3 regions of the Pseudovibrio sp. W74 genome follow, and region 1 is predicted to be linked to each of the others. Evidence: riboswitches for the same ligand, from Rfam matches in the RefSeq annotation. Region 1 holds a riboswitch; each other region holds the start of a gene.
The links. A riboswitch is a leader RNA that binds a small molecule or an ion and turns the genes downstream of it on or off. The one in region 1 is predicted to bind thiamine pyrophosphate.

Region 1 (3,243 bases):
CAAGCGTCAGAGCAACAGCAAAGCTTGTCAGGCAGATCGCAAAGATCACAGCCAGTGCACCGGGTAAGGTGCGCGCGAGCATGGGGAGTTCTATCAGCCGAAACAGGGCTTTTCCATCACATCCAAGTTGCGCTGCAAGGCGAAAGCGCTCTGAAGGAACCTCTTGCCATCCCTGCAAAATCAATCGGGTTGCCAGCGGAAGGTTGAAGAAAACATGAGCCAGCACAACACCGTGGAGACCATAGATGCGAATGGATGAAGCACCGAAATAGACAAGCACATCAGATATCCAGCCCGCACGGCCAAACACTTGCAGTAACCCAAGAATGGCGACAATAACTGGAAGAATGAAGGGGGCACCAAGCAGGGCAATAAGCAAACTGCGGCCCGGAAACCGCCGTCGCGCCAGGGCGCGCGCAACCGGCACAGCCAGTGCAACACTGATCACTGCAGAAAGCACAGCCTGAGTGAGCGTAAACTTGAGAGCGGCCCAATCGGAAGAGGAAAAGCCGTGACCCGCTTCAGCTCGCAGAGCAACCGCGGCCAACGTGCCAAGTATGAGTGCCGCGACAAGAAATGCCGCGGCAACACCGGGAAGCGAACTTATTGGCTGAGCGCTTCTAGCCATTCCGGCAGAGCCTCACTTCTAGCAGCAGCAGCTTCTTCAGGCTTAAAGAACAAAGCTTTTTCCGGCACCTGCAGTGTGTCAAAGCCAGCAGGTAAACCACCTTTTGGTGTCACAGCTGGATACATCCAGTTGGTTGTTGGAATGATTGTCTGGAAAGCATCTGAAACCATGAAGTTCAGGAATTTGTCTGCCAGCTCAGGCTGATCAGTTCCGGCAAGCTTTGCCGCTACTTCAACCTGCATGTAATGGCCTTCTTCAAACGCAGCAGTGGTTTTGCTGTTATCTTCCTCGGCAATTAGGTGGTAAGCCGGAGACGTGGTGTAACTGAGCACCATCTCCGCTTCCCCATCAAGGAAAAGACCGTAGGCTTCAGACCAACCTTTTGTAACCGTCACGATGTTATCGGAAAGATCCGCCCACACATCAGCAGCTTCGTCTCCGTAAGCCGCTTTCACCCAAAGCAGCAGCCCGAGGCCGGGCGTAGAGGAGCGTGGATCCTGAATAAGGATCTTGGCATCACTCTTTGCAAGCTCGCGGAAGTTGGTTGGTACGGTTTCGCCAGCCTTGTGTACGAAGGCAAAGTAGCCCCAATCGTACGGCACAAAGGTTTCGTCAGCCCACTCCACTGGCAGTGTGTATTGGGCTTCAACAGTGTGTGGTGCAAACAGGCCAGTTTTCTTGGCAGTCTCTACCAGATTGGTGTCCAGACCCAGCACCACATCGGCATCTGAGTTTTTACCTTCAAGACGAATGCGGGAAAGCAGTGCTGCGCCATCTTCGACGCCAACAAGTTTCAGGTCACACTCGCATACAGCCTCAAACGCTTCTTCCACTTTTGGGCCTGGGCCCCAGTCAGAAACGAAGCTGTCGTATGTGTAAACTGTCAGTTGAGGCTTCTCAGCAGCCATCGCTGATGTTGCAGTGAGTAATCCCGCAGCAATTAACAGATGTTTCAAGTCATCCTCCATTGCGGCGAGAGGGCAAGGATGGATGAAACCGGTACCCTTCCCTCCGCCGGTTCTAGCCGGTTCAGGTTCAACGGGTTCGCCACTAAAGCATCTCAGCACGACAAATACGCGCACCCCGAGGTCAAGCGGTTCTTAACCGGAAAAACACAGAAGCGCAACTGGATATAGCCAGCGTCTGGAGAGCACCTGTAGGGAGTTGCAATAAAAAGCCCGGGCAGTTTCCTGCCCAGGCTCGTCGCATTTATTAGGCTGTCAGGTCGAAGCGGTCGGCGTTCATGACCTTGGTCCATGTTGCCACGAAATCGCGGACGAACTTTTCGTGGTTGTCATCCTGAGCATACACTTCAGCATAAGCGCGCAGGATTGAGTTGGAGCCAAACACAAGGTCTGCACTGGTTGCAGTCCACTTAGGCTTGCCAGATTTGCGGTCACGGATTTCATAGGTGCCATCTTTGAGTGGATGCCAGCTGTTGTCCATATCGGTCAGGTTGACGAAGAAGTCCGTTGTCAGCTGACCTTCGCGGTCCGTGAAGACACCGTGCTTTGATCCGCCATAATTGGCACCAAGAACGCGCAGGCCACCAACAAGTGCAGTCATTTCCCAGCCAGTGAGGCGGAGGAGCTGAGCACGATCCAGCATCATCTCTTCCGGGCTAACAGCGTACTCTTGCTTCTGCCAATTACGGAAGCCATCAGAAATAGGCTCCAAAACAGAGAAGGATGTCGCGTCTGTCATCGCATCTGTTGCATCACCGCGACCAGAAGCGAATGGAACTTCCACGTTGAAACCAGCTGCCTTGATGGCATTTTCCACACCAACATTTCCTGCCAGCACGATCACATCTGCGACTGAGGCTCCTGCCTGCGCTGCGATTGGTTCAAGCACAGCCAGAACTTTGGCAAGCCGGTCTGGCTCATTGCCAACCCAATCCTTTTGAGGAGCAAGGCGGATACGAGCACCGTTGGCACCACCGCGCATATCAGAACCGCGATAGGTACGTGCGCTGTCCCAAGCGGTTTTGATCAGGTCTTCATTGCTCAAACCACTTGCCGCAATTTTTGCTTTCACCGCAGTAACATCATAGTTGGTGTTGCCTGCTGGAACAGGATCCTGCCAGATAAGGTCTTCTTTCGGCACATCCGGGCCAAGATAATTGGCTCTCGGTCCCATGTCGCGGTGTGTCAGCTTGAACCATGCACGCGCAAACGTATCTCTGAAGTACTCAGGATCTGCGATGAATTTCTGACAGTACTCGTTGTAGATCGGGTCAACCTTCATCGCCATGTCCGCATCCGTCATGATCGGATTGTGACGAACAGACGGGTCTGTTGGATCAACAGGTTTGTCTTCTTCCTTGATGGACACCGGTTCCCATTGCCATGCGCCGGCAGGCGATTTTACCTGCTCCCATTCATGGCCGAACAGCATATCGAAAAAGCCCATATCGAATGTGGTTGGGTGTGTGGTCCACGCACCTTCAATGCCAGAAGTAAAGGCATTCGTTGCTTTGCCATCCTGTCCGGGGTTAGACCAGCCAAATCCCTGTTCTTCAAGACCTGCGGCTTCCGGTGCGACGCCGATGTTATCGACAGCACCGCGTCCATGGGTCTTACCAACGGTATGACCACCGCAAGTCAGCGCAGCAG
Region 2 (3,243 bases), on a different contig from region 1:
GCATTGGAAAGCATCTTCCCAAGCATGGCGTTCTCAAACCCGGATGTGGAATAACCAATACGCTTGCCTTTCAGGTCTGCAATCTCCTTGATCGGTCCGTCTTCCAAAACAATTAGCGTGTTAAGAGGTGTAGAGACCAGCGTCCCGATCCGCATCAACGGCATGCCCTCATCAATTTGCGGGTGCAACGTCTGCTGATAGGAAACCGCAATATCACCCTGCCCTGCTGCAACAAGCTTTGGTGGCATGGAAGGATCAGCAGGCTCAATCAGCTCAACTTCAAGGCCCTCTTTTTCAAAGAAACCCCGCGCCTTGGCAACCACGATTGGTGCATGGTCCGGATTCGCAAACCAATCCAGCAACACAGTCAGCTTGTCCGCTGCTTGCACCTGAAGCGTGCTCGCAAGCATTGCCGCACCAAACAGCATACCTAGTTTTTTCATAAGGTTACGTCCTCATACTCTGAGACCTAGATCTCTTTCTGCCAATAGATCATCCGAGAAGTGGCGAACTCAACAACTGCCCTCAGGCTCAACACCATCACCGCAAGCAAAATCAACGCCGCAAACATCGTCGCTGTTTGCATGCGTGCATTGGATTGCAACATGATGAAAGCCAGACCGCCTTTTGCACCAACCCACTCTCCAACCACCGCCCCAATAGGAGCGAACACCGCTGCAATGCGCATACCAGAGGCCAGAGACGGCAAGGCGGCTGGAATGCGAATGTAGCGAAGTGTTTGCCAGCGGTTCAGACCGTGCAGCTTGCCAAGGTCGAGCAGTGATTGATCAGTCCTGCGCAAACCATCGAAGAAAGTCGAGGTCACAGAAAAGAAGATCACAATCACGGCCATCACAACCTTGGAGGCGAGCCCAAAGCCGAACCACAGCACCAGAAGCGGTGCAATTGCAAACACAGGAAGAGATTGGGTCGCCGCAATCGGAGGCAGCAGAAACAGGCGTATCCGAGGAGACGCTGCCAACAAAACAGCCAGCGAAGCTCCAGCACTCACGCCAAAGAGAAAGCCGAGAACAGTCTCCCAAGCGGTAATGCCTGCATGATGCAGCAGGAAAACACCTTGATTGAGAAAAGCGGAAAAAACCGCCGCCGGACCTGGCAACAGAAACGGAGGAAACTCTCCAATCTGAACCACACTCTCCCAAATGGCGATAAAAAGCAAAATCCCGAAAAGACTTCGGAGAATTCGTTTCAAAGCTCGCTTCAGCATGCAGACTCCCAACAATGGTATTGGGCATCACAAACAGGCGGAAGAACGGAGCTACATTAGCTCTCTGGGATGTTTTCAGCACAGGATCTCCCGTTACAGCAAAATGCAAACATGGAGATCCGGGAAGAATGGCTCAGGTCCCGTCCCTTCGCCGGCATTACCCGGATCAGGTTCAAAGGGTTTAGCTCATCGCAATCTCAGCTTTTCGAAAGAAAAGCACCCCTCGGAATAGCAAGGAACATGCGCGTTTCTGCTGAAGGATGCAAGCAGATTTTGCTCTGACAGACGACAGCATAATGAAAAAGGCCTCAGCTCTGAGAGAGCCAAGGCCTTTGAAATCTAATCTAAATATCTGAAACTAGATTACTTCCAGCTCTTGATTGCCTGTGCGATGACTTTGTTGCCGGTTGTGCCTTTTTCAAAGGTCAACATTGCACGGCGACCGCTGTTGTACAGCAGTGGAACATCAATCCACTCACGCTCAGCAAGACGCTTCAGGTTCTTCGCTTTTTCTTCATCACTGTCAGACAGCGCAATCCAGAAGAGAGTGTCAGAAACCTTCACGGCAGCACCATCAAGCGGATCACCTGCTTCGGACTCTGTCTTCTTCAGGATCAGGCCAGGCACCTTCTCAACGCCCTTGCCATCAAACCCTTCTGGGAAGATGAAGTTCAGCTCAAGCAAGTGACTTGCTGGCAAAGACTGATCGCTATTCGGCTTCAACGTCATCTCAACAGAGAAGTTACGAGATGGTAGCGTAGCAACAGCCTTGATGACAGAATCGCCATTAGCTTCATCCAATGACCAAACAACGTTCCCGCGTGATGCAGAACCTGCAGCACCCGGTGTCAAAGCCTCTTCGTAAAGTATGCTCTGTTGTGCAACAGGAGAAACCGTAGCTTCCGTTCCAATGGTTTCAGCTGGCGGAACAGAATTGGTCTCAACTGCAGTACTTTGCTGAGCAGGTTCCGTCACCGGCAAAACCTGCGCAGAAGATGTGTCTTCTACCGGTGCTGCTGGAGCTTCGACCACACGCACGACTGGAGGCTCAGTTACTGCCTCGGTTGGCGCTGCGCTGGAAGAATTCCGGGTAATCCGGGTCGTCTGCACCCGTGTCGCATCCGGCGAAACCTTTGCCCCTTCATCAGATGGCAACAAGCGGTCAGTGTTCTTCTTTGGCGTGCGTTCCGGCTGAACCCGAAGCGGCTCATCTTCATTCGAAGGTGCGCTCTCTGGCGCAACAGTCTCACCGGTTTCAACTGGAAGCACTAAAGAGAGAATAACATCACGCAGACTATAGACACCTGCGGTAACGCCCAAGATTATCAGTATGACCACAATTATACCGACAATACCCGATGTATTGGAAGGCTTCAGCCCTTCTTCCTGCTCAATCGCATCGCCAACGCGTTGCGCAACCGCTGGTTTGCGGGAGGAAGCAGGTTTACGGCTCGTCTTTGGCTTAACCTTGGCCGGCTCATCGATCTCAGGACGCGACTTACCTTTTGTTTCCAGCTTAGTGCGACGTGCCTCACCCGGCACCCAGGAGCGCTCTTCTGCGCTCGTCTCAACAGCACCTTTGGTTGGCAGAGACGCAGCAGGTTCACCCGTCTCTTTGTCATCCATGGAGCCAAGGTCAGGCTCTTTGCGCTCGCTGGAAGCTTCAGGCAGCTGATCACGCGCCATCTGATTGGCTTGATGTGCGGCGTTGCCGAGATCCTGAGCAGCACGAACCGCCTCTTTAAACACATCTGCTTTAGCAGCAGGTGCTTTCGGCTCATCGCGCGCTGGAGTATCGGCCTTTGCACCTGCCTTAGGCGTATCGCCAGCAGGCGGTGATGCAGCAGAGATTTCTGGAACTGCAGGTTTTGGAGCACTTGGAGCTGGGGTGGTTTTAGACCGCCCCAACCCGAGAGACTCACGAGCAGCTTCCGCTTCGACCTTACGAATGGCCTCTTCAAGCTTCAGCTGCTCCTCAGTGATCTGGGAGGGAGACAGAGGTGGGTCGTAACTTT
Region 3 (3,243 bases), on a different contig from region 1:
CTTGTCTGTGCATGTCTTCACGGGATTCAGCTACCGGCTGGTCCAGCAAAAAGGCCGCTTCCTGCATATTCGGCGTAATCAACGCCGCCATGGGAAACAGCTTCTGCTTCAGGACCGAAACGGCGGTGTTTTGCAACAAAACATCACCAGAAGTTGCAACCATCACCGGATCAAGAATGACGCGCTTAACATTATATTCCGCCAGCTTTGTGGCAATAACAGCGATAATCTCTGGCTGTGAAAGCATGCCGATTTTCACGGCATCCACCTTCAGGTCAGAAAAAACAGCATCCATCTGCTCCGCCACAAATGCTGGCGGCACATCATGAATACCTGTCACACCTTTGGTATTTTGGGCCGTCAGTGCAGTGATGACACTGGCCCCATAGACACCGCGAGCCGAAAAGGCCTTCAGGTCTGCTTGAATTCCGGCACCACCACCGGAATCCGACCCTGCAATTGTGACTGCAATCGCACTCATTAGGCCAATACCCCACCTTTATTATTCATTGTTTCGAGCTTGAGACGCTCGTTGAACTGGTCAGCCTTCAAGCCATAAAGGGTATCGATGAAAGCTGGAGTGAAGCTTCCCGGTCCGTTCGCCTGCTCTGCGGCAATCTCGCCGCATACACCATAGACAGCAAGCGCAGCAAGCACGGCAAGTTCCTTATCTGGCTCGGTAGCGGCGAAACCAGCCAGCACACCGCCCAGCGCACAGCCAATGCCAGTCACCTTGTCCATATAAGCATGTCCATTGCCCACGGTGTAGGTTGTCTCCCGGCCAAACACAGCGTCTTCAATACCGGTGCGCACAATCAGTGTGTTCTCGGTGACAGCTCCACTCAGCCCAGCGCTCTCAGTCATGTTTGTTTTAAGGATCGAAACATTCTCTTTCAGAATATCTTTCGCAAACTCCATGCGAATGTCTGAGCGATCTACTTTAACCGGGTCCAGAACCACGGGCATAGATTTTTTGGCAGCCCCTTCAAGCCCAAGCCGAATACCATGCCGCCGCTTTCCATCCAGCGTACCAAGATTGAGGAGCAACCCGTCAACACTCTCGATGAATGCAGGAATTTCATCATGGGCCGCTGTCATGGAGGGCACGATGTTACAAGCCAACATGATGTTCGCGGTAAGGCTCTGCGCAACAGAGTTCGTCAGACAATGAACCCGAACGCCACGCTCACGCACGCTCTCAAAGACTTCCCAGAGATTTTCAGTTGTGTAGGACATTTGTTTTCGCTCCCCTATAGATTACGGCGGGAACGATTACCTTGGTACTCATCCCAATTCCCTCCGCCGGCACAATCCGGATCAGGTTCTAGGAGTTGGCTTGGCGCCTCTCAGCCCGTCAGTCACTTCCGAGCACCCCCATTGGTTAGAATTTTTTGCTAGCAAACAAGAGAGCGAACTGCAAGCGGAAACGAGAGGCAGCGACAAAAGGCAACTGGGGGTAGATTTCGCTTAAAAAACGCAAAAGCTTGCAAAAAAACGCAGCTTCAACGCAAAATGCTCACAAAACAACGCAAACTCATATTAGAGCGCATCCCTGAAAGACAAATCAGCCTTTCGGGACAGAAGGATAGCAGATTTATGATTCCGTTCTTTGTACAGATCAAATGCCAGCTCGGAAAAACCTATCAGGTTGCCAACGCCATCGCAGACGCGGAAGTCGCCTCCGAGATCTACTCCACCTCCGGGGATTTCGACCTGCTGGCCAAATTCTACATTGATGATAACGAAGACATCGGACACTTCGTTGCAAACAAGGTTCAGGTCTTCGAAGGCATCCAGGATACCAGAACCATCATCACCTTCAAAGCGTTCTGATACCTACGAAAACAGGCGGGACACCAGCCCGCCTGCATAATCTCTTTTCAAGCTTTACGTTCTTGATAGCTTAACTCTGAGCGTCCTGAATAACGCTCCAGACAGCAACCGGCGTCGCGGGCATATCTATATGCTCAACACCTGCATTCTTGCGCAGCGCATACTGCACGGCATTCATCACCGCCGGCGCCGCTCCAATAGAACCAGCCTCACCAGCCCCTTTGATGCCCATCGCATTTGTCGTGGAAGGAACATTGCTCGTCGAGAAGTCGAAATTCGGCAAATCATCAGCACGTGCAACATGATAGTCCATGAAGGACGCTGACAGCAGCTGCCCGGTTTCATCATAAACCGTGTTCTCACAAAGCGCCTGCGAAATCGCCTGCCCCGCACCACCATGCACCTGACCAGCCAAAAGCATCGGATTCACCGTCACGCCAAAATCATCCACGATCACATAACTGACCACGTCCGCCTTGCCCGTTTCCGGATCAATCTCCACCTCACACACATGCGTGCCATTGGGATAAGTACATTCATCCTGCATGACTTTTTCCGCTGCACTCAAGGTATCCGGTTGCGAACCAGCCACATCAACAAGGCTGACTTGTTGGTCGGTACCAACCACGCGCACCTGCCCGTCTTCCAACGTCAGATCCCCAACACCAACCTCAAGCTTCTCACTGGCGATCTCTTTGATCTTCTTAACCAGCGTTTCAGAAGCCGCCTTCACAGATGGCATACCAATCGGAATGGACCGCGATCCGCCGGTACCACCACCAGTCGCAACACGATCCGTATCTCCCTGCACCATCTCAACCTGATCAAGCTGCAAACCAAGATGTTCTGCAATGACTTGGCCATATGCAGTTGCGTGACCTTGACCGTTGCTCTGCGTTCCAATCAGCAAAGTAACGCTGCCGTTCGTGTTAAGCTCAAGCTTAGCTTCCTCCCCGCCGGCAAAGGCACACGCCTCCACATAGGTCGATAGCCCAACACCGCGGTACAAACCTTTTGCCTTGCTCTCCGCTTCACGCTCCGCAAACGTCGAATAATGAATCTCGTCCAGCGCCTTGGTCAGGTGAGCCCCAAAGGAACCCGTATCATACATGCGGCCAAGCGCTGTTGTATAAGGTAGCGCCTCATCGGGGATAAAGCTCTTACGACGAAATTCTGCCGGATCCATACCCATCTCATGCGCAGCTTTGTCTGCCAGTCGTTCCATCAGATAAAGCGCTTCCGGACGCCCTGCCCCACGAAACGCATCCACCGGCACTGTATTGGTATAAACGCCTGTCGCTTCCACCCACGTTGCGGGGATATCGTAAAGACCGGGGGTCATGGTGATGCCGATCTGCGGAATGCCTGGGCCAAATTCGTGCAGATAAGCACCCATGTTTGCAAGCACAT

Region 2: it holds a riboswitch for thiamine pyrophosphate, as region 1 does, so the genes downstream of both, PsW74_RS00170 (ABC transporter permease) here and thiB (thiamine ABC transporter substrate binding subunit) in region 1, are expected to answer to the same signal.
Region 3: it holds a riboswitch for thiamine pyrophosphate, as region 1 does, so the genes downstream of both, PsW74_RS26375 (hydroxyethylthiazole kinase) here and thiB (thiamine ABC transporter substrate binding subunit) in region 1, are expected to answer to the same signal.

The regions. Positions count from the first base shown of each region.
Region 1 covers NZ_LMCJ01000013.1:229,126-232,368, forward strand. The annotation lists gene PsW74_RS10075 (ABC transporter permease subunit) at 1-628, opposite strand, end outside; gene thiB (thiamine ABC transporter substrate binding subunit) at 604-1,584, opposite strand; TPP riboswitch at 1,618-1,724, opposite strand; gene katG (catalase/peroxidase HPI) at 1,841-3,243, opposite strand, start outside.
Region 2 covers NZ_LMCJ01000001.1:35,023-38,265, forward strand. The annotation lists gene PsW74_RS00165 (ABC transporter substrate-binding protein) at 1-443, opposite strand, end outside; gene PsW74_RS00170 (ABC transporter permease) at 470-1,228, opposite strand; TPP riboswitch at 1,355-1,462, opposite strand; gene PsW74_RS00175 (hypothetical protein) at 1,592-3,243, opposite strand, start outside.
Region 3 covers NZ_LMCJ01000060.1:272,132-275,374, forward strand. The annotation lists gene thiD (bifunctional hydroxymethylpyrimidine kinase/phosphomethylpyrimidine kinase) at 1-481, opposite strand, end outside; gene PsW74_RS26375 (hydroxyethylthiazole kinase) at 481-1,236, opposite strand; TPP riboswitch at 1,278-1,386, opposite strand; gene PsW74_RS26380 (Lrp/AsnC ligand binding domain-containing protein) at 1,597-1,833, shown strand; gene PsW74_RS26385 (xanthine dehydrogenase family protein molybdopterin-binding subunit) at 1,904-3,243, opposite strand, start outside.